Regions from separate parts of the Bradyrhizobium sp. 155 genome, predicted to be linked through region 2. Evidence: predicted binding sites of a transcription regulator. Region 2 holds the regulator's gene; each other region holds the start of a gene.

Region 1 (10,196 bases), 1.0 Mb from region 2:
CTGGCCGCTCGCCGTTTCGGCCGGGCTCATGGACAAGAGCCCGCGCGCGCTCTTTCGTGCGTTGTGGGCTCTGGCCGCCGGACATCTCCTGGCAACGCTTCTCGTGCTGCTGCCATTCGCGTTCCTGCTCGTGCTGGCCGAGTGGCAGCGTTCGATCCAGCTCGGCGCGAGCCTTTTCGTCATCGGCTTCGGCGTCTATCGGCTGGTCGAGCGGCGCCATCCGCGCGCGCTGGCACGAATTCCGCCGACGCAATTGGCGCTCTGGTCATTTGCCGTTGCCATTGCTCACGGCGCCGCCTTGATGCTCGTGCCGATCTATCTCGGGCTCTGCCAGGCCTTCGAACTCGATGCCGGCCATGAGGCCGCCGGCGCGCTGATGAAGGCGAGTCTCGGGATGGCGGTTCTGGTGTCTTTGGTGCACGTCGCTGCCATGGTCAGCGCCGGCGGATGTCTGGCGTGGCTGGTCTACCGCCATCTGGGATTGAGGTTCGTCTCGCGAAGCTGGTTCAATCTGGATGTAATCTGGGCCACCAGCCTCATTCTGGTTGGCGTTGTGGCCTTCGGCTTCAATCTCGCGAGCTGGCACTGACACTTACTGGGTCAAAGCCCACTCGCCGATGATGCGGAAGCGAGCCTTGGCGTGGTCCTGTTTGAACAGCGCGACGCGATCGATCGCAAGCGTCTTGAGGCCGAGCGCAGCAAACCTTCCCTGCAGCATTTCCAGAATCGGCCCGCGCCGCTCCACGTCGAGCCGGCCCGTCAACGTCATGTGGAAACGGAATTCCTCCATCACGTAAGGATAGCCCCAGCGGTCGAGATAGTGGCGCTGCCGTTCGCTCAGCTTCTCCGGCTTGCGCCGCGCACGGTCTTCCGCGCTCAGCGGCGCGCGGAAGGAGTCGAAGTCGCGCGCGCAATCGGCGGCGAGCTGCTGGAGTTCGCCGACCGGCTCCCCGGGAATGACGGCGATGAAGCCGCTGATGGAATCGACGACCGGGCGGATCACCGGAATTGCGCGTGCCCTGCCGGCGAATGTCGCGCAGGCCGCAACAAGCTCGACCTCGCGCCTGTCGGACGCCAGCGCCATCGGCGCCTTCAGCGTGGCGTGAAAGCCGTATTTGCGGGGATCGGCGGTGACATCACGCCAGTCCGGCGCGAGACGCGATGCGTCGGCGGGAAACGGCAGCTCGTTGCCGGTATAGGCATCGTAGCCGAGCAACTCCGCGCCGAAGCGGGTGAGCGCGCTGTCGCTGCCTGCGGCAAAATAGATCGCGTAGCGGGGGAAACTCGTCATCGTCCGAGCATAGCGGGTTTATGCCGCGGCGACAGCTTGGCGCGGGGTAGCTGGCATGCCAAGCAACCGCGTCGCCTCGGTGAGATGCACGAGCTTGCCGCCTGATATCACGGCGATCAGCCGCGGCCGCAGCGGCATGCTGTCGTCGACCAGCAGAATGTCCGCGCGCCGGCCTTCCGCGAGCACGCCGCGATCTGCAAGACCGGTCGCGCGCGCGGGCGCGGCGGAGACCAGATTCCAGGCCTCGGTCAGCGGCAGCACGCCATCGGCGGCGAGCCGGAACGCAGCGAGCAGCTGCGCGGGATAGTAGTAGTCCGAGGCCAGAACCGAGCAGAGCCCTTTGGCGATCATGTCGGATGCCCTGGTCCAGCCCGTGTGGCTGCCTCCGCGCACGACGTTCGGCGCGCCGTAGACGATGGCGTCACCGTGGCTTGCTGCCGCCCGCGCTGTCTCCTCGTTGATCGGAAACTCCGCAATCGCCACGCCCATGGCGCGAAAGCCTTCGCGCATCGCCGGCGTCGCATCATCGTGCGAGAGCATCCGCACGTCGGCGGCGCGGGCCGTCGCGGCCAGCCGTGACACGGAAGCCGGCACATCCGCGGCGCGGGACATTATGTGTCCGACCAGCCGGTCGAATTCCTCGCTCGACAGGCCGGTGCGCTCCACCATGCGATTGCGCTTGCGCGGCTTGGCCATGTCCCCAACCGTGCCGTCCATGTGGTCGTTGAAGGCGAACAGGTCGACGCGGCCCTCAGTGAGCCATTGGCTGATCTCGGTTTCGGCGTCGAGATTGTAGGTCTCGTGGCGCAGGTGAAAGCGGGTGTCGGCGGCGAATTGCGGGCGCTGCCGTTCGATCGCCTCCATCAGGCTGCGCGCATTGCCGGCGCTGCGCAGGCCCGGCTCCCACGAACAGGTCGTGGCGTGAAAAACCGTGGTGATGCCGTTGCTGATCGCCTGGCGGTCGCTGTCGGCGAGCGCGACGTCGATCGGGAAATCGACCCCGGCGCGCGGCATCATCTGTCGCTCGAAGGCATCGCCATGCAGATCGACGATGCCCGGCAGGACCAGCAGATCGCGCGCCTTGATCGCCAGCCGCGCCCGGCTGCGCGAGGCATTGATCTCTGCGATGTCCGTTCCGGACACGAGAAGCGACGTTTCGGCGAACTCGGAGCCGATCAGGGCCCGCCCGCCCTCGAGGAATATGTCTGTCACGCGACCGCGCTTCGTTTGCTGGCAGAAGAGGGTGCCCCTGCTTCGTATGCCGTGAGGAAATCCTCAATCCCGAGCTTGCGGAAATTGGGCAGGGCTTCACGCAACTTGTCGTGATCCCAGTCCCACCAAGCGAGCCTCGCAAGCCGCCCCGCAACCTCTTCCGAGAACCGCCGGCGCACGATGCGCGCCGGATTGCCGGCGACGATGGTGTAGGCCGGAACGTCCTTGGTGACGATGGCGCCGGCCGCGATCACCGCGCCGGTGCCGATGTTGCGGCCCGGCAGAACGATCGCGCCATGGCCGATCCAGACGTCATGGCCGATATGGACGTGATGCTGGCGCCGCCAGTCGAAGAATTCCGTGTCGTCGCTCTCGCCTTCGAAATAGGCGCTCGAACGATAGGTGAAGTGCGCCTGCGTGGCGCGTTGCATCGGGTGATTGCCCGGATTGATCCGTGTCATCGCCGCGATCGAGCAGAATTTTCCGATGGTGGTGTAGGTGATCTGGGCGTCGTTCACGACATAGGAGTAATCCCCCATCGTCACCTCGTGCAGCATCGTGCGCGCGCCGACCTCGGTGTAGGCCCCAAGCCTGGCGTCGTGCAGCTTCGCGGAGGGATCGACAGTCGGCTGGACCGAAAGAGCTTTGGCGGCCATGTTGAATCCGAACGAGAGGGCGGGCGTTTCTCTTCGAGCGGCTTGATGACAATGTCATGACGACGCCATGACAGGGGATGAACAGGAGATGAGGTGTGTAGGATCGCCGCACCGCAACGTCCGTGTCACACAAGTGTCAAGCGCCGGCGTTAGCGGTGGGTCCCAGCTACTCTGGAGCCCTGCATGCTGGTGGTTGAAGGTCTGACGTGTCGCTTCGGCGTGAAAGCCGCGGTGGACGACGCCTCGTTTCAAGTCTCTCCCGGCGGCTTCGTCGGCGTGATCGGACGCTCCGGCGCCGGCAAGTCGACCCTGCTGCGCACCATCAACCGTCTCGCGACCCCTGCACAGGGCCGCATCCTGTTCGACGGCCTCGACGTCACGGCGCTGCGCGGCAAGGAGCTGCGGCAGTGGCGGGCGCGCTCGGCGATGATCTTTCAGCAGTTCAATCTGGTGGGCCGGCTCGATGTGCTCACCAACGTCCTGATGGGACGGCTTGCGACGATGCCGGCCTGGCGCTCGCTGTCGCAGACCTGGCCCGAGCAGGACAGGGCGCTGGCGATGTCCGCGCTCGAACAGTTCGACATTGCCCCGCTCGCGGCCCAGCGCGCCGATCAGCTCTCCGGCGGCCAGCAGCAGCGCGTCGCGATTGCCCGCGCGCTGGTGCAGCAGCCCGACATCATCCTCGCCGACGAGCCGATCGCCTCGCTCGATCCGCGCAACACCAAGATCGTCATGGATGCGCTGCTGCGCATCAACAAGCACTTCGGCATCACGGTGCTCTGCAATCTGCATTCGCTCGACCTGGCGCGCAGCTATTGCGACCGCCTGATTGGCATGGCGCAGGGCCGCGTGGTGTTCGACGGCGCGCCGGCCGAGTTGACCGACCACGTGGCGCGCGAGCTCTACGATCTCGAAGCCGCCGAAGTCATGGGCGGCACGCCTGCACCGGTGCGACAGGGCATTCCGGCGCTTGGAACGGCGGCCGCCGCCTGAGCTGCGCCGCATCAGGACTTACCAATTTTGCGTCAACCGACCTCAACCAATGAAGAGGCTATCATGATTACTCGCAGATTGATTCTCGCCGGCGCCGCCGCGCTCGCGTTGACGACTTCGGCCTCCGCCGAAGACTGGAAAGCCAAATATCCCGAGCTGACCTTCGCGGTCATTCCGGCGGAAAACGCCTCGGGCGTGACCGAGCGCTGGGCGCCGTTCATGAGCTATCTCTCCAGGGAATTGGGCGTGAAAGTCACGCTGCGCATCGCCAACGACTACGCTGCCGTAATCGAAGGCCAGCGTGCCGGCAACATTCACATCGCGAGCTACGGCTCGGCCTCGTTCGCCCGCGCCCGCCTGACCGGCGTCAAGACCGACGCCTTCGCCAACGACATCAACTCCGACGGCTCCACCGGTTATTACTCGGTGTTCTTCGTCAAGGCGAGCAGCGCCTACAAGAGCATCGACCAGCTCAAGGGCAAGAACCTCGGCCTGGTCGACCCGAACTCGACCTCCGGCAACAACGTGCCGCGCTTCGAGCTCGACAAGATGGGCATCGCGGACGCCGACACCTATTTCAGCAAGGTCGTCTTCACCGGAAGCCACGAGAACGCGATCCTGGCGCTGGCGCAGGGCACGGTCGACGTCGCGGCCAACCAGTGGACCAGCGACAACGACTCGACATTAGCGCAGATGCTGACCAAGGGCATGCTGAAGAATGCCGATGGCTCGGCGATGAAGAAGGATGATTTCCGCATCATCCACAAGTCGGCGCCGATCATCAACGGCCCCTATGCCTACAATTCTGACCTGCCGGAAGAGGCCAAGGCCGCCATCGCCAAGGCGTTCTTCGACGCGCCGGCCAAGGACAAGGCTGCGTTCCATCGCCTCCAGGACGGCCAGAAGAAGGGTTTTCATCCCGCGACCACCAAGGATTGGGATGGCACGATCGAGCTGATCAAGTTCGTCGATGCGCTGCGTAAGAAGAAGGCGTCCTGAGTTTCGGGACGATGCCACTGGAGCCGGGTCGATGGACCCGGCTCTTTCTCTTTGATTGACCATTTTCCTGGCCAAGATGACCGTCGCGGTTTCGATCCTCCCCGAGCAACAGCTCGCCGTGCTCAACGCCGCCTATCGCCAGGCGGTGGCGCGCAAGCGGCTCCGAATCCTGTCTGGAGCCGTGATCTTCGCCGCAGCACTGTGTCTGGCCGCGATCGGCGCTGAAGTGAATCTGCGCACGCTGTTCGCCCACTTTGGCAACTTCATCAGCTATTTCGACCGCATCCTCACACTCGACACCGGCCAGCGGGTCTGGACCGATGTCGGCGAGTGGCTGTGGGGCTGGCGCAAATGGCTGAGGATGCTGGGCGAGACTTTGCTGATCTCCTATGTCGGCACGCTGATCGGCGCGACTTTTGCGTTTTGCCTGAACTTCTTTGCGGCTGAAAACACCTCGCCCGCGCCGTGGTTGCGCTTCGTCGTGCGGCGCCTGCTCGAATTCGCCCGCACGGTCCCCGGCATCGTGTTTGCCCTGATCTTCGTGATCGCCTTCGGGCTGGGGCCGATGGCGGGCGTGCTGGCGATCGCGATTCACTCCACCGGCGCGCTTGGAAAGCTGTTCTCGGAGATCGTCGAGAACGCCGACATGAAACCGGTCGAAGGCGTCCGCTCGACCGGCGCGAGCTGGCTGTCCTGCATGCGCTTCGCCATCCTGCCGCAGGTCACGGCGGGCTATGCCAGCTACGCGCTGCTGCGTTTCGAGATCAACGTCCGCGAGGCCTCCGTGATGGGCTTCGTCGGTGCCGGCGGCATCGGCCAGGAGCTCGTCGTCGCCATCCGCAAGTTCTACTACTCGGACGTCAGCGCCATCCTGCTCACCATCATCGTCACGGTTTTCATTATCGACATCAGCACCGGCTGGCTGCGCGGCCGCCTGTTCGGCAAGGAGGCGCGGACGTGACGGGGCCGCAGGACATTGACACATCAGCGCTTCGCGCGCGCTACCCTGATGTGTTCGACCGGCCGGCTTCGGCGCGGCTCCCGATGCCGGCGATGATCGTCGCGGCGCTCGCGGTTCTGATTTATGGCCTCATCGATCTCGACTTCTCGCCGTCGCGGTTGTTCGCGGGGCTCAGCCAGCTCGGTTGGATCAGCCTGATGATGATCCCGCCGGATCCCGGCTCGTCGCTGCCGGTCTATCTGAAGGCGCTGGGCGAGACGCTGTCGATTGCGCTGCTCGGCACGACGCTGGCCGCGGTCTTCGCGCTGCCGGTCAGTCTTCTTGCCGCGCGCAATGTGGTGCCGTCGAGGATTTTGCGGTTTCCGGTGCGGCGCTTCCTGGATTCAATCCGCGGAGTCGACACGCTGATCTGGGCGCTGGTGTGGATCAACGTGGTCGGGCTCGGCCCGTTTGCCGGCGTGCTCGCTATTGCCGTGTCGGATTTCGGCGCGTTTGGAAAACTGTTCTCGGAGGCGATCGAGGGCGCCGACCAGAAGCAGGTCGAGGGCATCCGCGCCTCCGGCGGTAGCGCGCTGCACGAGATTCGCTTCGGCCTGCTGCCGCAGGTCCTGCCCGTGATTGCCGGGCAGGTGCTCTATTTCATCGAGTCGAATACGCGCTCGGCCACCATCATCGGCATCGTCGGCGCCGGCGGCATCGGCCTCCAGCTCGCCGAGCAGATCCGCGTGCTGGAATGGCAGAAGGTGTCGTTCCTGATCCTGATGATCCTGGTCGCAGTCGCCGCGATCGATTTCGTTTCGGGCAAATTGCGTTTTGCGATTATCGGGCGGCGGGCGGTGGCGTAACCTTCTTCCTTCTCCCCTTGTGGGAGAAGGTGGCGCGAAGCGCCGGATGAGGGGTCTGCATCCTCAATTCAGATCAGTGCGCGGAGGCAACCCCTCACCCGTCTCGCCGCTAGCGCGGCGAGCCACCCTCTCCCGCAAGGGGAGAGGGGCAGAGGGCAGCCAGTTCACCCGTTCTCCACCAGAAATTCCACCCGCTCCGCCGCAAAGCGCGAATGCTTGGTGACCAGCGGCTTGCCGTCGAGATCGTGATCGGTGGCGTCGACCACCAGGATCGGCCGTCCCAGCGCCAGATCGAGCCGTGCGGCGTCGGTTGCGTCGACGATACCGGCGGTGATCCGGGTCGCGCCGCGGCGATAGTCCCGGACGCCGTAATGCTCGAGCAATTTCGTCATCGAGCGGGTCGCGGCAAAGACGTCGCCCGCAGCGGGGAATAGCTGTGCCGATAGCCACGTCGTGGAGACACAGATCGGCGTGCGGTCGGCGAGGCGCATCGCCTCGATCCGGACCAGCGGTGCGCCGGTCTTGAGGCCAAGCTCCCGCGCGAGTTCGCGGGTCGCAACGTCAGCGGACGCCTCGATCAGCCGGCCATGCGGTTCGCGGCCGTCCGCGCCGACGATCTCGGAGAAACGGGTCCGCGAGCGCAGTGGATAAGCGAGCTTCTGCGCCTCGACATAGGTTCCGCTGCCGCGTTCTGCCCGCACGATGCCGCGCTCGGCAAGCGCGGCCAGCGCGCGTCGCACGGTGTGGCGGTTGACGCGATAGGTTTCGGCGATCTCCACCTCGCCCGGCAGCTTGTCGCCCGCCGCAAAGCGGCCGTCGGCGATGCCGCGCTCGATGCCGTCGGCAACGAGGCGCCACAACGCGACGCCGGAGGAGGCTGTGTCCTGCATGCTCATGTGGCCGGGAAGCTACTCCAGAAATCACGCCTTTGTCACGAAACAGTCATGGCGCTCCCGTATCAAGTTGTCTAGTATCATAGACAACTTGGATTCGGCAAGTTCTGCAGAGAAGTCGGTGGATGCGGTGACCCAGCACAATAATCAGCAAGCCCAGCGCAAGGCCGCAATGTCCGTGCTGGCGCACGCGGAGGCGGGCGAGATCGCCGCTCGCCTCCACGCTCTCGCTTTGCCGGCGCATCAGGATCTGCGCGCGCCGGAAAACGGCCTCGTCATGCTGCGCGGCCGGGTCGGCGGCGATGGTGCGCCGTTCAACCTCGGTGAAGCCACGGTGTCGCGCGCCGCGGTGCGGCTTGCGAGCGGCGAGGTCGGTTTCGGCTACACGCTCGGCCGCGACGGCGAGAAGGCGCGGCTGATCGCGCTGTGCGATGCCCTGGTGCAGTCCAGCGATTTCGGCGCCGCGGTGGAGCGGGACATTATCGCGCCGTTGCGTGAGCAGCTGATGGTCAGGCGCAAGCAGGTGGCGGCCCAGACCGCCGCGACGAAGGTTGATTTCTACACCATGGTGCGCGGTGAGGGGTGAGATCATGACCACGATTGCGGAACTGCCGCCGGGGTTCGCCGATAAGGTCTTGTCGGCGCAATCGACCTTTCGCTCGGTCATGGACGCGATGGCGCGGCCGGGATCGGTGCAGCGCATCGTGCCGACATCAGGAGCGCCTCGTGTGATGATGCGCGGGACGGCCGCGATCGCGCTGACGCTGTTCGATCACGACACGCCGCTCTGGCTCGATGCGCGCATGCATGAGACTTCCGACGTCGTGAAATGGCTGAAATTCCATACTGGTGCGCCGGTGGTGCAGGATTCTTCCATCGCCAGCTTCGCGCTGATCAGCGACGGCGGGGCGCTGCCTTCGCTGGAGCGCTTCGCGCTCGGCACCAGCGAATATCCGGATCGGTCGACCACGTTGATCCTGCAGGTCGAGAGTCTCGATTCGGGACGCAGCTTCGAGCTGCGCGGGCCCGGCATCGACGGCGTCGCCACGCTCCAGGCGTCGATCAAGCCGTTCGACGTGTTCGAGCGACTTCGTATTAACGAGGCGCTGTTTCCGCGCGGTATCGATGTGGTGCTGGTCGCCGATGACGCCATGGTTGCGATCCCGCGCACCACGCGTATCGTGAGCAGGGGAAGCTAAGCATGTATGTCGCAGTCAAAGGCGGCGAACGCGCCATCGAGAACGCCCATCGCCTGCTCGCCAGTGCGCGGCGTGGCGACCAAAGCGTTCCGGAAATCTCGCTCGACCAGATCTCCGAGCAGCTTGGTCTCGCCGTGGACCGCGTCATGAGCGAAGGCTCGCTCTATGACCGCGAGCTCGCGGCGCTCGCCATCAAGCAGGCGCGCGGCGATCTGATCGAGGCGATCTTCCTGGTCCGCGCCTTCCGCGCGACGCTGCCCCGCTTCGGCGCCAGCGAGCCGGTCGAGACCGGCGCGATGCGGATACGGCGGCGGGTGTCCTCGACCTTCAAGGACATTCCCGGCGGCCAGATCCTCGGCCCGACCTTCGACTATACCCACCGCCTGCTCGATCCCTCGCTCGCCGAGGGCTTTGTGCCGGAGACACCGGCGACGGCCGAAGCATCGTCTGCGCCAACCCCGCGGGTGACCGACATCCTCGGCCGCGACGGGCTGATCGAATCCTCGCCTCAGGCTAAGGACGGCGCCAGCGTCGGCGATCTCACTCGCGAGCCGCTCAATTTTCCCGCCGATCGTGACCTGCGCCTGCAAAATCTCGCGCGTGGCGACGAAGGTTTTCTGCTGGCGATGGGCTATTCCACCCAGCGCGGCTACGGCCGCAACCATCCCTTCGCCGGCGAGATTCGCTTCGGTGAGGTCGAGGTTGAATTCTCCGCGGAAGACGTCGGCTTCGCCGTGCCGCTCGGCTCGATCGAGCTCACCGAGTGTCAGATGGTCAATCAGTTCAAGGGCTCCGCGACGGAGGCGCCGTGCTTCACCCGCGGCTATGGCCTCGCCTTCGGCCAGAGCGAGCGCAAGACGATGTCGATGGCGCTGGTCGACCGCGCGTTGCGTGCGCGCGAGCTCGGCGAAGAGGCACTCGCCCCCGCGCAAGACGAAGAATTCGTGATGTCGCATTCGGACAACGTCCAGGCTACCGGCTTCGTCGAGCATCTGAAGCTACCGCATTATGTCGACTTCCAGTCTGAGCTCGGCCTGTTGCGCAAGCTGCGGAAGGAATTCACTGAGGCCAATGCGCCCGATGCCATGAAGGAGGCCGCGGAATGAACGCGCCCGCCTACAATTTCGCTTATCTCGACGAACAGACC
Region 2 (10,196 bases):
CCGTGCTCGGCATCAGCGAAGGATTCATCCGCTTCTCGGCAGGCCTCGAGCACGCGGACGATCTGATCGAGGATCTGACCGCGGCGCTGGAGAAGGCGTGAGTTATTGTCGTCCCGGCCTAGTGCGCAATTGCGCATGGGGGCCGGGACGACAAGTCACATTGGCCGGTACGTCCGCACGTCCGCGGGCACGTTCACGCCGAGCTTGATCTGGCCGACGGAGCGAATGATGTCGTCGCCGAGGAGCTGGGCGAAGCAGGCATAGCCCCAATCGTTCATGTGCAGTCCGTCGGCGATCACGAAACTCTCGACCGGAAGCGATTGCTTCTCGTGCCAGTCGCGCATCACCTCGAAGCGCGGGAAGATGCCGACGTGACGGAGCTCGGCGACCTTGCCGAGCAGCTTCACCATCTTGCCGGCGCTCTCGGCGCGCTGGTTGACGGCGGGCGAATATTGCGGATCGACCAGCACGATGTCGGTGCCGCCGGTGGCCTGGATGCGAGCGATGCCGTCCTCGACCAGTTTGGCGGTCTCGCCAGGATCGAGATTGCGCAGCACGGCATTGGTGCCGACCTGCCAGATCACCAGATCCGGATGCACGTCGATCACCTCTTTCTGGAGACGCTTCATCATCTCGGGCGCATCCTCGCCGCCGACGCCGGCATTGACGACGGTGATGTCGGCGGTCGGATAGTGCCGGTGCAGCTGCGCGGCAAGGCGATTGGGATAGTTGAACTCCGGCGAGCTCGCGCCGAATCCCGCGGTCGACGACGAGCCGAACGCGACGATGACGACGGGCTGGCCGGCGACGAGCTTGCCCGCGACATGCGGCAGCGAGCCCATCGCCTTCGAGCCGCCCTTCGGCGACAGGCAGGGCACGCGGCTAAAGATGTCGCCGGCGGATTTCGCGACCTGCTTCACCTTGTCGATGGCGCGCGCCGTGATGCCGCGCTGGTCGGGGGACGTCGCTGCGACGGTGGTCTGGGACGGTGAAGCGGGAGCCGGATCAGCCGACTGCTGCGGGGCCGGTGTTGCCTGCGCGGCCTGCGTCTGCGCGTGGGACTGCGAGGCCGGACTCAGCAACAGCAGCACCGCTGCTGCGGGCACAGCCAGCCATGCCGTCAGGCAAAAAGGGCGGAGAGAACTCATTAACGCTAGACCTCAATTTTGCTGCTGGGCCGGCTCCAGATGGGCAGCGTCGATCAGGAACTGTGCCAACGCCCGGCCAAGGCAATCATGGACCTGCTTCGCCAACTCGGGCCCGCGCGACGGGCTGAATAGGTCGAACTGGCCCTGATCATTCCACTGCCGCATGATCGCGAACCGATCGAACAGCGGAATATCGTGCTCCTGCGCCACCACCCGCATATTGTCGAGGTATGGCGGCACCGAGATCATGGTTTCGGTACGCGGACTGTACTGCAAATTCATCAAGACGACGTCAGCCCCTGCCTTTTGCAACGCAACAACCCCTTCGGTCACCGCGCCACGAAAATCATCGGGATCGATGGCTCGGATAGCATCGACAGTCCCGGTCTGCCAGATGACCAAAGTAGGCGTTTTTGCTTCCATCAGCTTAACGAAGCTGGCAGCCGCCTCCTCGGCCGTTTTCTTGCTCTGTATTTCTACGGAGACGTGCACAGTCTCGGACGGCGGCAGCTTGTCCTTCAGGATGGCCTGCATCCGCGCCGGATAAGAGGCGTCCTCGGAAGCCGGAATCGTGGTCGAGCGACTGCCGATGACCAGGATTTCGAGCGGCTTGCCGGCCTTCACGGCATCGGCGACCTTGGGAAGCTGGCTTTCGCTGGTGAGCAGATAGGACGGCACTTCACAGGCTGCGGGCGCGGCTGAAGCAGCCGGCGCAGCATCGTCCGCGCGCGCCGGAGGCGCGGCGAGACCACCGCACAGCAGGATCAGGCTCAGGAAAACCTTCGCCTTCATCAGCCCCCTCCCGCCATATCGGCGCTGCCGACGGCGCTTTTGGTTTTCGAACCGCTCTTGTCAGCCACCCGCTTGTACCACGAAATCAGCCAGGCCATGGCCCACATGATCAGGATTCCGGAGAGACTTATTAGCGCATGCATGACCGGGCCGCCCGAGACTTCGGCCAGGATGAAATGGCCGGCAAAGGCGAGGAAGACGCCGAGACAGAATATCTCCAGGGAATGCGAGCCGCACAGGATCAGCGGCCGCAGCCAGGGCGATTTCAGGCCCGGCCAGTCCCGGGGCAGGACGCGCACGGTGAGCGCGGCCAGCGCCAGGAAATGCGTGAAGCGCAGCACGTCAAGGTCGGCCTTGTCGATCGGATACATCCACTGCTCGAGCCGCTTCGGCATGAAGTGGGAGAGCTGCGGCACATACCAGGTCAGCGTCACGTAGAATGCCGCAACCAGATAGGCGATCGCGATCCACATCGTCACCCGCGAAGCCAGAATGTGCGACATGCGTCGCGCACCCCCGAGCGCGCACCATGCCCCGAACACGAACAGCAATTGCCAGGCGAAGGGATTGAAGGCCCAGAAGCCGTTCGGATAGGCCGACAGATAGAGGTCGTATTCCCAGGTCACCGCGTAGAGCGCGACCGAGAGGCCGAGCGTCACGTCGGGGCGCCACTTCATCAGCCACAGGATCAAGGGCAGCGCCAGCATCAGCACGATGTAGAGCGGCAGCACGTCCATGTTGACCGGACGGAAGCGCAGCAGCAGCGCCTGCACGATCGTGACGTCGGGCTGCTTGAGGAAATCCATGATGCCCATCTCTTCGGTGTAGAGCGGGTTCTCGAACCTGGTCGCGACGTAGGAGATTTCGGCAAGGAAGATCGTGAACAGGAAGACGTGGGCGACATAGATCTGCCAGACGCGCCGCAGGATGCGCGCGGTGGCGACGACGATGCCGGACTCCAGCATCGCCCGACCGTAGACGAAGGCGGCGGTATAGCCGGAGATGAAGATGAAGATCTCGGTGGCGTCGCTGAAGCCGTAATTGCGGATCGTGAACCAGGTCAGAAGGCTCGGCGGCAAATGGTCGATGAAGATCAGCCACAGCGCAAGGCCGCGGAATAGGTCCAGCCGGAGCTCGCGCTCGCCGATGGCTGGCAGCGAAATGGCCGGCGCGGCCGCGCGCCGCTTCGCTCCCGCGGACTTGACCTCCACAGGTTTAGCGGTTCCCGCGATCGTCGATCCCGTCACTTGGTCGGCAATGGTCATCGGGGGCCTAAAAACCCTTCCGCAAATCGCGACGTGGCAAGGAGTGTACCGGTCCGGCCGTCATCTCGCAAAGCGACCGGATCACAAGCAAGTACATTTGCAAGCCCATTTGGACGTGTACTTCCCTGCGAATTCTGGCGGGACGATGTCGCCAAGGCGTCTCCGGCGTTTGGTTCCCGGGCGGTTTTCGGTATGATGGCAATCATGTACCGCGCCGTGACCCGCCAGATCGAAGTGACCGTCGAGCCGAACTTTGTTCCGGAGCAGTCGTCGGCTGACCGCTCCCGTTATTTCTGGGCCTATACCGTCGTCATCACCAATTCCGGCGACGAGACCGTGCAGCTCAAGACGCGGCACTGGATCATCACCGACGCCACGGGCCGGCAGCAGGAGGTGAAGGGCGAGGGCGTCGTCGGCGAGCAGCCGACGCTCGCGCCCGGCGAACGCTTCGAATACACCTCCGGCGTCCCGCTCACGACCGCCTCGGGCTTCATGACCGGCCGCTACCAGATGGTCAGCGCGACTGGCGAGCGCTTCGAAATTGACGTGCCGACGTTCTCGCTGGACAGCCCGGACAACAAGCGGGTGTTGAACTAGGGCAGGAGATGGTGGGCGCGCTCCGCTTTGGCCGACCCTATCGCACCTGCAGGCTAACGCCTTACGCGTCTTCCACGCCTGCTTCATCCGGCGTGAACTCGTACACCGAGCTGCAGAACTCGCAGGTCACGACGACCTTGTCGTCCTTGACCATCGCGGCACGGTCGTCAGACGAAAAGCTCTTTAGCATCGATGCCACCGCATCGCGCGAGCAGGAGCATTGCGCCTTCAAGGGCAGCGGATTGAACACGCGCACGCCGCGCTCGTGGAACAGGCGGTAGAGCAGCCGCTCCCCGGACAGCTCCGGATCGATCAGCTCAACGTCTTCGACGGTCTCGATCAGCGAGCGTGCCTCGACCCAGGCATCGTCTTCAGCGACGGCGTGCACTTCGACGCCTTCGGGCGCATCGCCGGGATGCAGATCGGCCTGCCGCGCACGCTCGGGCGCCTTCGGCAGGAACTGCATCAGCATGCCGCCAGCACGCCAGCGATGCTTGCCGCCGTCGTTCGAACGCCATTCCTCGCCGACAGCGAGACGCACGCGTGTCGGGATCTGCTCGGAGCGCAGGAAATATTCGTGAGCGGCGTCTTCGAGGCTGCCGCCGTCGAGCGCGACCAGGCCCTGGTAGCGGCTCATGTCGGGGCCTTGGTCGATGGTCATGGCGAGATGGCCGTGGCCCAGCAGCGCGCCGGAATGCGTGCCAGTATCTTTGGCCTCGCCGAGTCGCGCGGCGTCGTAGCGCGCATAGGCGCGCAGGCGATCCGGCGCCTGATAGTCCACGACCAGGAACGACACCGGACCGTCGGTCTGGGCCTGGAGAATGAAGCGGCCCTCGAACTTCAGCGAGGAGCCAAGCAGCGTGGTCAGCACGATGGCCTCGCCGAGCAGCTTGCCGACCGGCGCGGGATAATCGTGCTTGGTCAGGATTTCGTCGAGCGCCGGACCAAGCCGCACCAGCCGACCGCGCACATCGAGCGCGTCGACCTCGTAAGGCAGCACGGCGTCATCGATCGGAACCGCGGATGGCGCGCGAACCGGGCCTTCAGGCCCGGTTTTCATATCAGGGGATTGGGAAACCATGGCGCTTTATCTGGGGTCGGAAGGCGGAATTGGAAGGGGTGAGGGCTGCATCCAGAATGCAGCACGGATCGTACGCAAGCACGGCAAATTCGGTGTCGTCCTGGCGAAGGCCAGGACGACGATGAAGACCTACTTCGCCGGCACGGCGGATACCGGCCCGGATTACTTCACCGCGTCGAAGCACCAGGCCAGAATGCCCTTTTGCGCGTGCAGGCGGTTTTCGGCCTCGTCGAACACGACGGATTGTGGACCGTCGATCACCTCGTCGGTGACCTCCTCGCCGCGATGGGCGGGCAGGCAGTGCATGAATAGCGCATCCGGCTTGGCAAGCGACATCAGCTGCGCATTGACCTGATAGGGCTTGAGCACGTTGTGGCGGTGCTTGCCTTCCTTGTCGCCCATCGACACCCAGGTGTCGGTCACGACACAATCGGCGCCGCGCACGGCGGCTTCGGCATCCGTGCCGAGCATGATCGGCGCGCCGGTCGCCTTGATGAAGTCGCGCATCGCCTTTTTCGGCGCGAGTTCCGGAGGCGTCGCGACATTGAGCTGGAACTTGAAGCGCTCGGCGGCGTGCGCCCAGGAGGCGAGCACGTTGTTGTCGTCGCCGGTCCAGGCCACGGTCTTGCCCTCGATCGGGCCGCGATGTTCCTCGTAGGTCATGAGGTCCGCCATCACCTGGCAGGGATGCGAGCGGCGCGTCAGGCCGTTGATGACGGGCACGGTGGCGTTCGCTGCAAGCTCCAGCAGGGCATCGTGATTGAGGATGCGGATCATGATGGCGTCGACATAGCGCGACAGCACGCGCGCGGTGTCGGCGATGGTCTCGCCGCGGCCGAGCTGCATTTCGGCGCCGGTGAGCATGATGGGCTCGCCGCCGAGCTGGCGCATGGCGACGTCGAAAGACACCCGCGTCCGCGTCGAGGGGCGCTCGAAGATCATCGCCAGGGTCTTGCCTTCGAGCGGCCTGACCGGCTGATGCGCCTTCTGCTTCGCCTTCATCGCGGAGGACGCAGCGAGCATGCGCTTGAGCTCCGACAGCGGCAGCTCGTTGATATCGAGGAAGTGCTTCGGTGTTTTATCGGGCGACTTGCTCATCAGCTTGCCGCCCGCTTGTTGCCGGACAACGCGGTGCAGGCGCGCTCGAGCCGCCCGACGCTGTCCTCGATCTCGGCTTCGGTGACGATCAAAGGCGGCAGGAAACGCACGACATTGTCGCCGGCACCGACGGTGAGCAGCTTTTGGTCGCGCAAGGCTGCAACGAGATCGCCGGAGGGCACCACGGCCTTGATGCCGATCAGGAGGCCCTCGCCGCGCACTTCGCTGACGACATCGCCGTGACGGTCGATCACGGAGGCGAGCTTCTGCTTGAGCAGCAGCGACATCCTCTGCACGTGGTCGAAGAAGCCGGGCTTGAGCATGACGTCGAGCACGGCGTTCGCAGCCGCGATCGCGAGCGGATTGCCCCCGAAGGTCGAGCCGTGCGAGCCCGGCGTCATGCCGGACGCCGCTTCGGCGGTCGCAAGGCAGGCGCCGATCGGGAAGCCGCCGCCGAGCGCCTTGGCCAGCGACATCACGTCGGGTTCGACGCCAAGGCGGCGGTACGCGAACAGATCGCCGGTGCGGCCCATGCCGGTCTGCACCTCGTCGAAGGCGAGCAACAGACCCTTCTCGTCGCAGAGCTGGCGCAACGCCCTCAGGAAGGCGGGCGTTGCCGAACGCACACCGCCCTCGCCCTGGATCGGCTCGATCAGGATGCCGGCGGTCTGCGGACCGATTGCCTTTTTCACGGCATCGAGATCGCCATGCGCAACCTGGTCGAAGCCCTCCATCGGAGGGCCGAAACCTTCGAGATATTTTGCCGATCCCGTTGCGGCCAGCGTCGCCAGCGTGCGGCCATGGAAGGCGCCTTCGAAGGTGATCATGCGATAGCGGTCGGGATGACCCTTTGCGGCGTGATAACGGCGCACGACCTTGATCACGCATTCCAGCGCTTCGGCGCCGGAATTGCAGAAGAACACGAAATCCGCGAAACTTTCATTGCACAGGCGCGCGGCGAGCTTTTCGCCGTCCGGGCTCTGGAACAGATTCGACATGTGCCAGAGCTTGGTGGCCTGCTCCTGCAACGCCGCGACCAGCGCCGGATGGGCATGGCCGAGCGCATTCACCGCCACCCCGGAGGTGAAATCGAGATAGCGCTCGCCATTGGTCGCGATCAGCCAGCAGCCTTCGCCACGCTCGAAACCAAGGTCGGACCTGGCGAAAACGGGGAGCAAATGCGGCGCTGCGCTGTTAGTCATGATGGTCACTTGAATGTTGCGGACGGAGTGAGCGTGCATTGCGCAACGCACCATCGACCGGCCCGGAAAACGAAACGTGCCGCCTCTTGAGGGCGGCACGTGCGACTATCTTAGGCCTGGTGAAACGGGTGTCAATGCCGCCCGGAAAGCCTCGCGAAACGCTGAATCCGTAGTCTTGCGGTGCCGATTTTGCGGGATTTGGCCACGGAACATGTGGAAGCGAGTCGGCGGACTCTTGCGCGGGAGTCACGCCATATTGTAGCGTTTGGATTGTCAGATACGACATCTCGTGCAGTGGTTCTGATCTTTAAGTCCTTATGTACCGGCGTAAACGTTCGGGCGTTCAAGACGCGCCCGGCGAGCCTTAAGGGATTCTGGCGGCACGGGTTTTTGAAGGCTTAGGCATTCGCTGCGAGGCCCCAGGATGGCTGGCGCGCAGCGAGGGAAAGGGTGCAATGACGGTTTTGACCTGGTCCGATGATCGCGTCGAGCAGCTGAAAAAGCTCTGGGAGGCCGGACTTTCGGCCAGCCAGATCGCGGCGGAGCTCGGCAATGTGACCCGCAATGCCGTGATCGGCAAAGTGCACAGGCTCGGCCTTTCGGGCCGCGCCAAGAGCCCATCATCGGCAGCGCCGCGGCCGCGCAAGGCGCGCCCCGCGCAGCACATGATGCGGGTGAGCCGCCCGATCTCGCGCGGCAACACCGCGCTGGCGCAGGCCTTCGAGGTCGAGGCTGAGCCGGATCCGGTCACCTACGACAACGTGGTGCCGATGAGCCAGCGGCTGTCGCTGCTGGAATTGAACGAGGCGACCTGCCACTGGCCGGTCGGCGATCCCTCGAGCCCGGACTTCTTCTTCTGCGGTGGAAGGGCGCTGTCCGGACTGCCCTATTGCGCCCAGCACTCGCGCGTTGCGTACCAGCCCGCGTCGGATCGGCGCCGCGCACCGGTAAAGCCGGGTCCCCGTTAGTCGTCACGCGAAGACAGTTCAACAATTTCAGTGTCGTCCCGGCCTAGTGCGCAATTGCGCACGGGGGGCCGGGACCCATACTCCGAGCACGCAATAATCGTGCGGAAGGGGTCACTCCGAGTCTTCGCCAAACCACGTTCGGTGGTTATGGGTCCCGGATCAGCGCTCGCTTCGCTCGCTTGTCCGGGACGACGGCTGAGAATGCAGGGACAGCTCGCCAACAAACAAGCCTGCAACCCTACACCTGCTCCGCCTTCGCGAAGCGATCATCCAGCGCGTAGCCGGCGCCGCGGACGGTGCGGATCGGGTCCTGCTCGCGGCCGAGATTGAGCAGCTTGCGCAGGCGGCCGATATGCACGTCGACGGTGCGCTCGTCGATATAGATGTCGCGGCCCCAGACGCTGTCGAGCAGCTGCTCGCGCGAGAACACCCGTCCCGGATGCTCCAGGAAGAACTCCAGCAGGCGATATTCGGTCGGACCGAGATCGATCGGCCGGCCCGAGCGCGCCACGCGGCGCTTGTCACGGTCGAGCTCGATGTCGCCAAAAGCAAGGACGGTGGCGAGGCGCTCCGGGCTCGCGCGCCGCAGCAGGCCTTTCACGCGCGCCAGCAGCTCCGGCACCGAGAACGGCTTGACGATGTAATCGTCGGCGCCGGTCGCAAGACCCCGCACCCGCTCGCTCTCCTCGCCGCGCGCGGTGAGCATGATGATCGGGAGCTGCTTGGTCTCGGGACGGGTGCGAAGCCGCCGGCACAATTCGATGCCTGACAGGCCCGGCAGCATCCAGTCGAGCACGATCAGATCGGGGATGTGCTCCTTGAGGCGGGTGTCGGCGTCGTCGCCGCGCATCACCGTCTCGACGTCATAGCCGTCGCCTTCGAGGTTGTAGCGGAGAAGCTCGGTCAGGGCTTCCTCGTCCTCAACCACCATAATGCGTGCGCCCATCGGGTCGTCGCTCCTTAAGTCTTCAGGTGTTCGGTACCGTGTTGGCAAAGGTCGTCATGTCGCCCTTCGGCCGCTTGTCGGTGATCGCCTGGCCCTCGATCATGTAGAACACGGTCTCGGCGATATTGGTGGCGTGGTCGCCGATCCGCTCGATGTTCTTGGCGCAGAACATCAGATGGATGCAGAACGAGATATTGCGCGGATCCTCCATCATGTACGTGAGGAGTTCGCGGAACAGCGAGGTGCAGATGGCGTCGACTTCCTCGTCGCCCTTCCACACCGCCATCGCCGCCGGCAAATCATGCGCGGCATAGGCGTCCAGCACCGACTTGACCTGCTGCTGCACGAGGTCGGTCATGTGCTCGAGGCCGCGGAACAGCTTGAGCGGATGGAAGTCCGTCTCCAGCGCCGCGACGCGCTTGCCCATGTTCTTGGCGAGGTCGCCGATGCGCTCGAGATCGGTCGCGACGCGCATGGCGCCGACGATCTCGCGCAGATCGACCGCCATCGGCTGGCGGCGGGCGATGGTGAGCACCGCACGCTCCTCGATGCGCTTCTGCAGCGCGTCGAGCTCGGTGTCGATGGCGACGACGCGCTGGCCGAGCGGGACGTCGCGGCGGATCAGCGCGTCGACGGACTCGACGATCATGCGCTCGGCGATGCCGCCCATCTCGGCGACCAGGCGAGTGAGTTCCTGGAGGTCGGTGTCGAAAGCCTTTGCGGTATGTTCAGAACCCATGTCGCGTCTCCTAGCCGAACCGGCCGGTGATGTAATCCTGCGTGCGCCGATCTGACGGCGACGTGAAGATCTTGCTGGTGTCGTCGAACTCTATCAGCTCGCCGAGATACATGAAGGCGGTCTTGTCGGAGACGCGCGCCGCCTGTTGCATGTTGTGGGTGACGATAGCGATCGTGTAATCCTCGGACAGCTCCTGGATCAGCTCCTCGACCTTGGCGGTCGAGATCGGGTCGAGCGCCGAACAGGGTTCGTCGAACAGGATCACCTCGGGCCGCACCGCGACGGTGCGGGCGATGCAGAGGCGCTGCTGCTGGCCGCCGGAGAGCGACAGGCCGGAGGCGTTGAGCTTGTCCTTGACCT
Region 3 (10,196 bases), 3.1 Mb from region 2:
GGACGCCTGCGCGCGAAAGCTCGACATGACGGTGGATGCCATCCGCCGCAAGAATTTCATCCAGCCGAAGGCGCTGCCCTACAAGACCGCGACCGGCAAAGTCTACGATTCCGGCGACTTCGCCGCGCATCTGAAGCGCGCGATGGAGATCGCCGATTGGAAGGAGTTTGGCAAGCGCGCCAAGGCGGCCAAGAAGAACGGCCTGATCCGCGGCATCGGACTTGCGAGCTATGTCGAGGTCTGCGGCACCATGGGCGAGGAGACCGCCAATGTGCGGATGGACCCCAATGGCGATATCACGGTCCTGATCGGCACCCAGTCGAGCGGGCAGGGCCACCAGACCGCCTATGCGCAGATCGTTGCCGAGCAGTTCGGCGTGGCGCCCGAGCGCGTGCACGTCCACCAGGGCGACACCGACATGATCGCCACGGGCCTCGGCACCGGCGGCTCGGCTTCGATCCCGTCGGGCGGTGTCAGCGTCGAGCGCGCGACCCGCGAGCTCGGGCAGAAGCTGAAGGAAATCGCGGCCCAGGCGCTGGAAGCCAGCGCCGGCGACCTCGAGATCACCGACGGCATCGTGCGCATCGCCGGCACCGACCGCTCGATCTCGTTCACTGATCTCGCCAAGCGGCCCGGCGCGGATCCCTCGAAGCTGAACGCGAGCGCGACCTTCGCCAGCGCCGACGGCACCTATCCCAACGGCACCCATGTCGCCGAGGTCGAGATCGATCCGGCCACCGGCATCATCAAAATCGTCAACTACGTGATCGTCGACGATTTCGGCATGACGCTCAATCCGCTGCTGCTGGCCGGCCAGGTCCATGGCGGCGCCATGCAGGGCATCGGCCAGGCGTTGATGGAGCAGGTGGTCTATGGCGCGGGCGATGGCCAGCTCGTCACCGCGACCTTCATGGACTACGCGCTGCCGCGCGCGGCGGACGGGCCGGCCTTCGTGTTCGAGACCGCCAACGTTCCCTGCAAGACCAATCCGCTGGGGGTGAAGGGCGCGGGCGAGGCCGGTGCGATCGGGTCCTGCCCGGCGGTCGTCAACGCCATCGTCGACGGGCTCTGGCGCGAATACAAGATCGACCACATCGACATGCCGGCGACCCCGGAACGGGTGTGGATCGCCATCAACGAGCACCATCGCCGTCACAGCCTGTGACAATCTTCCACGGGAATGAAATCTGCCGAGCGGTGTTGGCCCATTGAGGGGTCAGCACGATCCTGCATCAAGGAAAGGGATTTTGCGAATGAAGCGAGTGTTGGTGGTTGGGGGCGCGCTCCTGCTCGGTATGGGCGCGGTTTGGGCACAACAGGATTCCGTCAAGGAAGTGCAGACTCTCATGAAGGGCAACGGCAAGAACGCCGGCGCAGTGGCGGCCATGGTCAAGGGCGAGAAGCCCTATGATCAGGCCACTGTGGACAGCGCGCTGGCGCAGTTCGAGGACACCGCCAAGAAGCTGCCGCACCTGTTTCCGGCGAGCGCAAAGGGTATGAAGCCCGAGGGCGACTACAGCGCCTCGCCGAAGATCTGGGAGGACAAGGCCGGGTTCGATGCGAAGGTCGCGAGCTTCGCCAAGGTCGTCGGCGAGGCCAAGGGCAAGATCAAGGATCTCGACTCGCTCAAGGCGAATTTCCCCGCGGTCGGCAAGGAATGCGGCGGCTGCCACGAGACGTTTCGTGTGAAGAACGGTTGACGGAAGAAAAAGATTCGTAGCCCGGATTGCGCTTCGCTCCATCCGGGCTACTGGGAATCGGGAAAAAGCGGTTGCGAAAGCAGCCGCTTTTTTCATGTCGGCGCGCAGCGCTGCTGGAAATTCTATCCGCAAGGCCTGACGGATCGCTACCGGAGCAGCTATCTTTGCTCCAGCCGCCGCGGCATTGGCGTGAGCTTTTGACGCTGACGCATCTCGCTCCTGACTGCGTCACGACATCAGGAGTTCCAACCCGCGGCGAGCGCCTCAATCAGCAACAGCGAGACAAGCCATGGTAAAACCGTTCCCGTCTAAGACGCACATCGGCAACCATATGCTGCATCCGGAAACGCTGATGCTGACCTATGGCTATGATCCGCAATTGTCGGAAGGCGCCGTCAAGCCGCCGGTGTTCCTGACCTCGACCTTCGTGTTCAAGACGGCCGAGGACGGGCAGGACTTCTTCGATTTCGTCTCCGGCCGGCGCGAGCCGCCGGAAGGAATGGGCGCGGGCCTGGTCTATTCGCGCTTCAATCACCCCAACAGCGAAATCGTCGAGGACAGGCTCGCGATCTACGAGCGCACCGAGAGCTGTGCGCTGTTCTCATCCGGCATGGCGGCCATCGCGACCACGATCCTGGCGTTCGTCCGCCCCGGCGACGTCATTCTGCACTCCCAGCCGCTTTACGGCGGCACGGAAACGCTGCTGACGAATACGCTTGCGCGTCTGTCGATCGGCGCCGTCGGCTTCGCCGATGGCGTCGATGAAGCCGTGGTCAGCCAAGCCGCGGAGGAGGCCATGCGCAAGGGCCGGATTTCGATGATCCTGATCGAGACCCCGGCCAACCCGACCAACGGGCTGGTCGACATCGCGATGATGCGGCGTGTCGCTGAGAGCATCGGAAAGACCCAAGGACACGTTCCGATCATCGCCTGCGACAATACGCTGCTCGGGCCGGTGTTTCAGCGACCGATCGAGCACGGCGCCGATATTTCCCTGTACTCGCTCACGAAATATGTCGGCGGTCATTCAGATCTGATCGCGGGCGCCGCGCTCGGCGCGAAGGCGGTGGTGAAAGGCATCAAGGCGCTGCGGGGCGCCATCGGCACCCAGCTCGATCCGCATTCCTGCTGGATGATCAACCGCTCGCTCGAGACGCTGAGCCTGCGCATGGAAAAGGCGGATGCGAATGCGCGCCTCGTGGCGGACTATCTGCGCGATCATCCCAAAGTGGCCAAGGTGCACTATCTCGGTCATCACGACGCGGCGTCGCCGGACGGACTTGTGTTTGCGCGGCAATGCTCGGGGGCAGGGTCCACGTTCTCGTTCGACATCGTCGGGGGCAAGGCCGCCGCCATGAAATTCCTCAACGCGCTGCAAATCCTCAAGCTGGCGGTGAGCCTTGGTGGAACGGAGTCGCTTGCGAGCCTGCCTGCCACCATGACCCACTCCGGCGTCCCCGCCGACATCCGCCGGAAGATCGGCGTGCTCGATTCCACGATCCGGCTGTCGATCGGCATCGAGCACCCGTCGGATTTGATCGCCGACCTCGCGCAGGCGCTGAACGCAGCCGAACCTGAGGTGTGACGCCTGCGCCAGCGCTACGCGGAATCGAAAAGGGCGGTTGCGCAAGCAGCCGCCCCTTTTGTTGGTCTGTGCGAAGCTTACTTCGTCACCTGACCACGGATCTCGCCCCCCGGATTGGCCGCGGTGTGGATGTTGACGTAGAGTTTGCCGCCGAGCAGATCGGCGGCCTGCGCGTCGGTCAGCGTCGCCGAGCCCTCGGCCGGGCTGGTCGCAGCGCCTGGGATCGGGATCGCAACGCCGGCGTTCTTGCCGGGCTCGGCAGGTCCGTGGAAATGCGCGGCGGTGGCAGGGCCGGACAGGCCGGAATAGGTGACCTTCCAGGACAGCTTCTTGCTGGCGGCGTCGTAATCCAGATCGGCCGTTCCGGTGCCGCTGCTGGTCGTTGCGGGGACCTCCGACTTGGCGTCGAGCGTTGCTTTCAGCTTTTCCGCGCTGGCCGAACCCGCAAAAGCAACGGCGCCAAGCACTGACATGGCGATGACGATCTTGTTCATGATTTTTCTCCCTGCTGAACCCGTTTGGGCTGCCAAACTTCCAACAGCCGGCATTGCAGTTTATTCCCGTTTCAGGCCGCGGTGGGCTAAATTCTTCGTGGCTGGAGCCGCGAGGACATCGGTCATAAGCTTCGCCGCGATGACGAAAGGACCGCATGTTGCGACGAACAATCTCCGTGGCGCTGCTCGCCGCACTCGCCACAGCCGGCGTCTATTGGTGGCTCAGCGCGCCGGTGGGGGCGGCCGTCGGCACCGCGCCTGCCCGCGTCCCTGATCTTGCCAATGGCCAGGTGATCTTCAACGCCGGCGGCTGCGCCTCATGCCATGCCGTCCCCGACCAGCCCGATCGTCTCAGGCTCGGCGGCGGCGTCGCGATCAAGTCGCCGTTCGGAACGTTCTACGCGCCGAACATCTCGTCCGATCCGACCGATGGCATCGGCAAATGGAACGATGCCGAATTCGTCAATGCGGTGATGCACGGGGTCTCGCCGGACGGAGGGCATTATTTTCCGGCCTTTCCCTATACGTCCTATCAGCACGCCAGGCGCGAGGACGTGCTCGATCTCTTTGCGTACCTGAAAACGCTGCCGGCCGTCGCAGGCAAGGTGCGCGACCACGATGTGCGCTTTCCGTTCAACATCCGGCGTAACGTCGGCATTTGGAAATTCTTATTTCTGGACGACAAGCCCTTCGTCCCCGACAGCGCGAAGTCACCGCAGTGGAATCGCGGCGCCTATCTCGTCAACAGTTTTGGCCATTGCGCGGAATGCCACAGCCCGCGCAACGCGCTTGGCGGCATCACCGCCGCACAACGCTTCGCTGGAGGCCCCAATCCGGAAGGCGAGGGATGGGTGCCCAACATCACCCAGAAGGGCCTTGGCGAGTGGAGCGCGAAGGATATTGCCTATTTCCTGAAGACCGGCGAATTGCCCGACGGCGACAGCGTCGGCGGCGCGATGACGCGGGTGATCAAGAACACCTCGCAACTGCCGGACGACGATCTCGCGGCGATGGCGGACTATCTCAAATCGCTGCCGCCGGTGGACGGTCCGCCGCGTCCCAAGCGCAAGGAGGGCGGCACCTGATCGGGCCTGCCCTTTTTCGGACGGTCAACTCGCGCCAAACGCCTTGAAGGTGATGATGGTGAGGGTGTCCTGGATGCCGGGCAGCACCTGCACCTTCTCGTTGACGAAGTGGCCGATATCGGTGTCGTTGTCGACGTAAAACTTCACCAGCAGGTCGTATTGCCCGGCCGTGGAATAGATCTCGGAGGCGATCTCGGCTTCGGCAAGCGCATTGGCGACCACATAGGATTGGCCGAGCTTGCATTTGATCTGGACGAAAAAGGGAACCATCGCGGTCACTCCGAAAGCATATCTGACGGCTAATAGGCCAAACCCGGCCGGATTTAGCAAGCGAACTTGCTGGGCTGGGAGAGGCGCGCTAGGACGGGCCATGGCTTCGAAAACGCTGAAGAGCGCCCCATGACGACACCCGTAGCGCTGACCATTGCCGGCTCCGATTCGAGCGGCGGCGCCGGCATCCAGGCCGACCTGAAGACCTTTGCCGCGCTCGGCGTTTTTGGCGCTTCTGCCATCACGGCGCTGACGGCGCAGAACACCCGCGGCGTCACCGGCATTCACGCCGTGCCCGCCGAATTCGTCACCGCGCAGATCGACGCGGTGTTTTCCGATCTCGAGGTCGGCGCGGTCAAGATCGGCATGGTGGCGCAAGCCGCCAGCATCGATGCGATCGCGGCCGCGCTGTCGCGCTGGGCGCCCGGGCGTATCGTGCTCGATCCCGTGATGGTGGCGACGTCGGGCGATCGCCTGCTCGCGTCCGATTCCGTCGATGCCCTGCGCATCAAGCTGATGCCGCTGGCCTCGGTGATCACACCCAATCTGCCCGAGGCCGCGGCTCTGCTCGACGAGCCGGTCGCGGCCAGCGAGGCCGAGATCGAAAGCCAGGGGCGCCGGCTGCTGGCGCTCGGCTGTCGTGCGGTCCTGATCAAGGGCGGCCACGGCGAGGGCGCCGAGAGTATCGATTATCTCGTCGATGCCAGCACCACGATCGCGCTCGCCGCGCCGCGCCTTGCCACAAGCAACACCCATGGCACCGGCTGCTCGCTGTCCTCGGCGGTCGCCGCAGGGCTCGCCAGAGGCGAGGATCTCGAGCGCGCCGTGCGCAACGCCAAGACCTGGATCAGCGCGGCGATCGCCGCCGCCGACCGCTTCAGCGTCGGCCACGGACACGGCCCGATCCATCATTTCCATAAATTTTACTGACCGCCGGTCGCGAGCGCGCCACCGCTAGTCCCTCCCGCCATGCAGCTCCGGGTTCGTGCGGAGGGCGCTGCGACGCCATGTCGCCTGATTGTCGCATGCGACTGATATTCGCGGGTGGGCGAGGCAAGCGCGATTCGTATCCTAAGGTGCCTCAAAGGTTCAATTGGTCATCCCCCTGTCACGGGACATTGTTACAGGCTGGCGCATGGGAAGTTACGATGTGAGTGACGAGAGCCCGGAGCGGCGCTTTCGCACGTTGTTCATCTCCGACGTTCATCTCGGAGCCCGCGGTTCTCAAGCCGATCTTCTGCTCGATTTCCTGCGTTTCCATGATGCCGACACGATCTATCTCGTCGGCGATATCGTCGACGGCTGGGCGCTGAAATCGAGCTGGCATTGGCCGCAATCGCATAACGACCTCGTCCAGAAGCTTTTGCGCAAGGCGCGCAAGGGCGCCAAGGTCATCTACATCCCCGGCAATCACGACGAGTTCCTGCGCAACTATTACGGCACGCATTTCGGCGGCATCGACGTGGTCGAGAACACCGTCCACACCGGCGCGGACGGCAAGCGGTATCTCGTCATCCATGGCGACATCTTCGACCTCGTGGTGCAGAACGCACGCTGGCTCGCCCATCTCGGCGACAAGGCCTACGATTTCGCGATTCAGCTCAATCGCTTCGTCAACTTCTTCCGGCGCATGTTCAAGGTGCCGTATTGGTCGCTGTCGCAATGGGCCAAGCAGAAGGTCAAGAACGCGGTCAACTATATCGGCGCGTTCGAGCAGGCGCTCGCCGCCGAAGCGCGGCGCCACGACGCCGACGGCGTGATCTGCGGCCACATCCACTACGCGGTGATCCGCGACGAGGGCGGCATCCGCTACATGAATTGCGGCGACTGGGTCGAGAGCTGCACGGCACTGGTCGAGCACGACGAGGGCCATTTCGAGATCATCACCTGGGCGAACCAGGCCGAGAAGCCGGCACAGGTCCCGCAGATCGCAGCCAAAGCCGCATGACAAGGGCAGCCTGATGCGCATCCTGGTCGCGACCGACGCCTGGCACCCGCAAGTCAACGGTGTGGTTCGGACGCTGACCAAGCTTGCCGACGCCGCCAAAAGTCTCGACGTCGAATTCTCGTTCCTGACGCCGCAATGGTTCCGCACCTTTGCGATGCCGAGCTATCGGGACGTGCGGGTGGCCATGCCGCGCCCGGGCAGAATCGCGAAGCTGATCGAAGAGGCGCGCCCGGACAGCATCCACATCGCGACGGAGGGGCCGATCGGCCTGATGGTCCGCCGCTATTGCCGGCAGCGCAAGCTGCCCTTCACGACCAGCTTCCACACCCGCTTTCCCGAATATGTCCGCGCCCGCGTGCCGGTGCCGGGCTCGCTGATCTGGCGGGCGCTGCGCCGATTCCATAGCCCCAGCCGCGCCGTGATGGCGGCGACGCCGGCGCTCGCCAGTGAGCTGACCGAGCGCGGCTTCGACAATGTCGTGCTGTGGCCGCGCGGCGTCGACCCCCATCTGTTCCATCCCCGCGCGATCGATCTCTGCCTGCCGGCGCCGGTGTTCCTCTCGGTCGGTCGGGTCGCGGTGGAGAAGAATCTCGAGGCGTTCCTCGACCTCGAGCTGCCCGGCACCAAGGTGATCGTCGGTGACGGCCCGGCGCGTGTCGCGCTGGAGGAGGCCTATCCGGACGCGATCTTCCTCGGCGAAAAGCATGGCGAGGAGCTGGCGGACATCTACGCGGCCGCCGATGTCTTCGTGTTTCCGAGCAAGACCGACACGTTCGGCCTCGTTCTGCTCGAAGCCTTGGCGAGCGGCCTGCCTGTCGCGGCCTTCCCGGTGAAGGGCCCCCGCGACGTGATCGGCGATGCGCCGGTTGGCGCGCTCGATCACGATCTGCGCAGCGCCTGCTTTGCCGCGCTCGACATCTCCCGGCAGGACTGCGTGGAATTCGCCGCCAACTACACCTGGGAGGCCTCGGCCCGGGCTTTTATCGAGAGCATTTTGGCCGCCGGCGCCGTGATGCCCGGCCGGAACGGGGCAGAACCGGCGCGATTCGTCGCCTGAGGGGAAGAAGCCCTCGCCCGGAGATGCCTTGCCCGCGCCTCATCCGGCGCGATAACATCAGGCATGACAGAACAGCTTCTCCCGATCGGCCCTGCCGATATCGACGCCGCAGCACGCGTGATCGCACCCTTCGCCGTCCGCACCCCGCTGTTGTCCTTTCCCGTGCTCAACGAGCGTGTCGGCGCAAAGGTCTATCTCAAGCCGGAAATGCTCCAGCGCACCGGGTCGTTCAAGTTTCGCGGTGCCTTCAACAAGGTCGCCTCGATCCCGCAGGACAAGCGCGCCGGCGGCGTGGTCGCGTTCTCCTCCGGCAACCACGCCCAGGGCGTGGCGGCGGCGGCAAAGATCCTCGACATGCAGGCGACCATCGTGATGCCCGCGGATGCGCCGTTGTCAAAGCGCGAGCGTACCAAATCCTACGGTGCCGAGGTCGTGCTGTACGACCGCGACCGCGACGACCGCGAGGCGATCTCGCGCGGCATCGCCGAGAAGCGCGGCGCGACGCTGGTCAGGCCCTATGACGATCCCTTCGTGATCGCCGGTCAAGGCACGGCCGGCCGCGAGATCGCCGAGGACATGGCGGCACTCGGTCTCGCTCCTGACATCGTGGTAGCGCCGGCCTCCGGCGGCGGTCTGATCGCGGGCGTCGCGACGGCCGTGAAGGCACGCTTTCCGTTGGCCCAAATCGTCGTCGCCGAGCCCGAGGCATTCGACGATCATAGCCTTTCGCTGACCGCGGGCCATCGCGAGCCGCACGCACCCGCCGGCCGCACCATATGCGATGCGCTGATGGCCCTGATCCCCGGCGAGATGACGTTTGCGATCAACAGCAAGCTGCTCGCGCGCGGCGTCACCGCCTCGGACAAGGAAGTCGGCGCGGCCGTCGCCTTTGCCTATCGCGAGCTGAAGCTCGTGGTCGAACCGGGCGGAGCGGTCGGCCTGGCGGCGCTGCTTGCGGGACGACTTGATGTTGCCGGCAAGAATGTCGTCATCGTGCTCTCCGGCGGCAATGTCGACGCTGATCTGTTTGCCGAGCTGGTGGCCTGATAATCAATCTTCTGACATCAAGAAGGGCAGAGCGTCACCGCTCTGCCCTTTGTCGTGTGTGGCCGACCGCGATCAGTGCATGAAGCCGCGGTGGTTGTTGCCGCCGTTGCCACCCTGGCTCTGGTTCATCGACTGCCGGAAATTGTTGCTGCCGTTGTTGACGATCCGGTTGGTCTCATTGAACTGCGGGTGGTTGTTGTTCTGCACCTGCACCTTGTTCACGGGGTTGTTGCTGATCTTCGCCCCGTTGTTGATGCGGATCGGGTTGTTCTGCGTCTGAACGTTGACGGGCTTCGTATCGATGGTCGTGCCGCCCTTGCCGACATTGACCGGCATGCTCACGATCTTGCCAGGATTGCCACCGGTTGTGCCGTTGGCAGTACCATTCGGCGTCTTGTTGGTCGCAGGCAGCGTCACGATCTTGCCGATGCCGCCATTGTTGTTGGTGGTGTTGGTCGGCGCAGGCAGGGTCACGATCTTGCCCGGGGTCTGCGACGGCGTGCCGTTCTGCTGGTTGGGCTGGTTGTTGCCCGCGGGCAGGTTGACGATCTGGCCGACATGTCCGAGCTTGCCGATGCCGTTGTTGTCGCCCGACTTCTGCACGATCGGCAAATTGCCGTTCACTTGCGCGCCGCCATTACCCTGCTGCAGCGGCATGTATTTGGGCTGGCCGAGATTGCCGATCTTGAAGGTCGGGGCGATATTCTGCGGCGCCAGGAACTTGGTCGCCTGCATCAAGGGGATCTGCTTCGGCTGCATCTGGAGCTTCAGCGCGACCTGCGCATAGGGCGTGTTGCCGTAGCTGTCGTAGAAGTTCTTGTAGCCGAGCGGCGAGTTCGCGAGCACCGCCTTGTGCCAGGCCTGCGTGAGCAGCAGGTTGTTGAGCAGCCAGCGGACGTGATCGCACAGCGGGTCGTGCGGATACATCGTGATGAATTCCTGATAGTACTCCGGCCGTGCTTCGGACACGACGTAGTCATAGGCCTGGCGCGTCGAGCGGCTCGGCAGAT

What was found. The regulator PhoB, encoded in region 2, activates phosphate uptake and scavenging genes when phosphate is short. The targets are predictions, from matches to a motif close to TGTCATNNANCTGTCAT.
Region 1: a site for PhoB is predicted at 3,205-3,221, ahead of phnC (phosphonate ABC transporter ATP-binding protein). Genes of this name have one in related genera too.
Region 3: a site for PhoB is predicted at 6,230-6,246, ahead of IVA93_RS12695 (UDP-2,3-diacylglucosamine diphosphatase). Genes of this name have one in related genera too.

Annotation. Positions count from the first base shown of each region.
Region 1 is NZ_CP064704.1:535,848-546,043, forward strand. Features, by position in the region: gene IVA93_RS02545 (hypothetical protein) at 1-589, shown strand, start outside; gene IVA93_RS02550 (DUF1045 domain-containing protein) at 593-1,291, opposite strand; gene IVA93_RS02555 (alpha-D-ribose 1-methylphosphonate 5-triphosphate diphosphatase) at 1,310-2,503, opposite strand; gene IVA93_RS02560 (LbetaH domain-containing protein) at 2,500-3,159, opposite strand; gene phnC (phosphonate ABC transporter ATP-binding protein) at 3,343-4,152, shown strand; gene phnD (phosphonate ABC transporter substrate-binding protein) at 4,216-5,151, shown strand; gene phnE (phosphonate ABC transporter, permease protein PhnE) at 5,228-6,112, shown strand; gene phnE (phosphonate ABC transporter, permease protein PhnE) at 6,109-6,957, shown strand; gene phnF (phosphonate metabolism transcriptional regulator PhnF) at 7,122-7,853, opposite strand; gene phnG (phosphonate C-P lyase system protein PhnG) at 7,972-8,436, shown strand; gene phnH (phosphonate C-P lyase system protein PhnH) at 8,441-9,049, shown strand; gene IVA93_RS02600 (carbon-phosphorus lyase complex subunit) at 9,052-10,155, shown strand; gene IVA93_RS02605 (alpha-D-ribose 1-methylphosphonate 5-phosphate C-P-lyase PhnJ) at 10,152-10,196, shown strand, end outside.
Region 2 is NZ_CP064704.1:7,369,794-7,379,989, forward strand. Features, by position in the region: gene IVA93_RS35020 (O-succinylhomoserine sulfhydrylase) at 1-101, shown strand, start outside; gene IVA93_RS35025 (SGNH/GDSL hydrolase family protein) at 156-1,148, opposite strand; gene IVA93_RS35030 (SGNH/GDSL hydrolase family protein) at 1,161-1,940, opposite strand; gene IVA93_RS35035 (OpgC domain-containing protein) at 1,940-3,205, opposite strand; gene apaG (Co2+/Mg2+ efflux facilitator ApaG/CorD) at 3,410-3,802, shown strand; gene IVA93_RS35045 (Hsp33 family molecular chaperone) at 3,864-4,883, opposite strand; gene argF (ornithine carbamoyltransferase) at 5,046-5,981, opposite strand; gene IVA93_RS35055 (aspartate aminotransferase family protein) at 5,981-7,183, opposite strand; gene IVA93_RS35060 (GcrA family cell cycle regulator) at 7,639-8,151, shown strand; gene phoB (phosphate regulon transcriptional regulator PhoB) at 8,390-9,097, opposite strand; gene phoU (phosphate signaling complex protein PhoU) at 9,120-9,836, opposite strand; gene pstB (phosphate ABC transporter ATP-binding protein PstB) at 9,847-10,196, opposite strand, start outside.
Region 3 is NZ_CP064704.1:2,624,473-2,634,668, forward strand. Features, by position in the region: gene IVA93_RS12660 (xanthine dehydrogenase family protein molybdopterin-binding subunit) at 1-1,165, shown strand, start outside; gene IVA93_RS12665 (c-type cytochrome) at 1,254-1,700, shown strand; gene IVA93_RS12670 (cystathionine gamma-synthase family protein) at 1,990-3,285, shown strand; gene IVA93_RS12675 (CHRD domain-containing protein) at 3,363-3,779, opposite strand; gene IVA93_RS12680 (cytochrome c) at 3,935-4,864, shown strand; gene IVA93_RS12685 (Lrp/AsnC ligand binding domain-containing protein) at 4,889-5,134, opposite strand; gene thiD (bifunctional hydroxymethylpyrimidine kinase/phosphomethylpyrimidine kinase) at 5,264-6,064, shown strand; gene IVA93_RS12695 (UDP-2,3-diacylglucosamine diphosphatase) at 6,270-7,082, shown strand; gene IVA93_RS12700 (glycosyltransferase family 4 protein) at 7,096-8,139, shown strand; gene IVA93_RS12705 (threonine/serine dehydratase family protein) at 8,203-9,186, shown strand; gene IVA93_RS12710 (caspase family protein) at 9,259-10,196, opposite strand, start outside.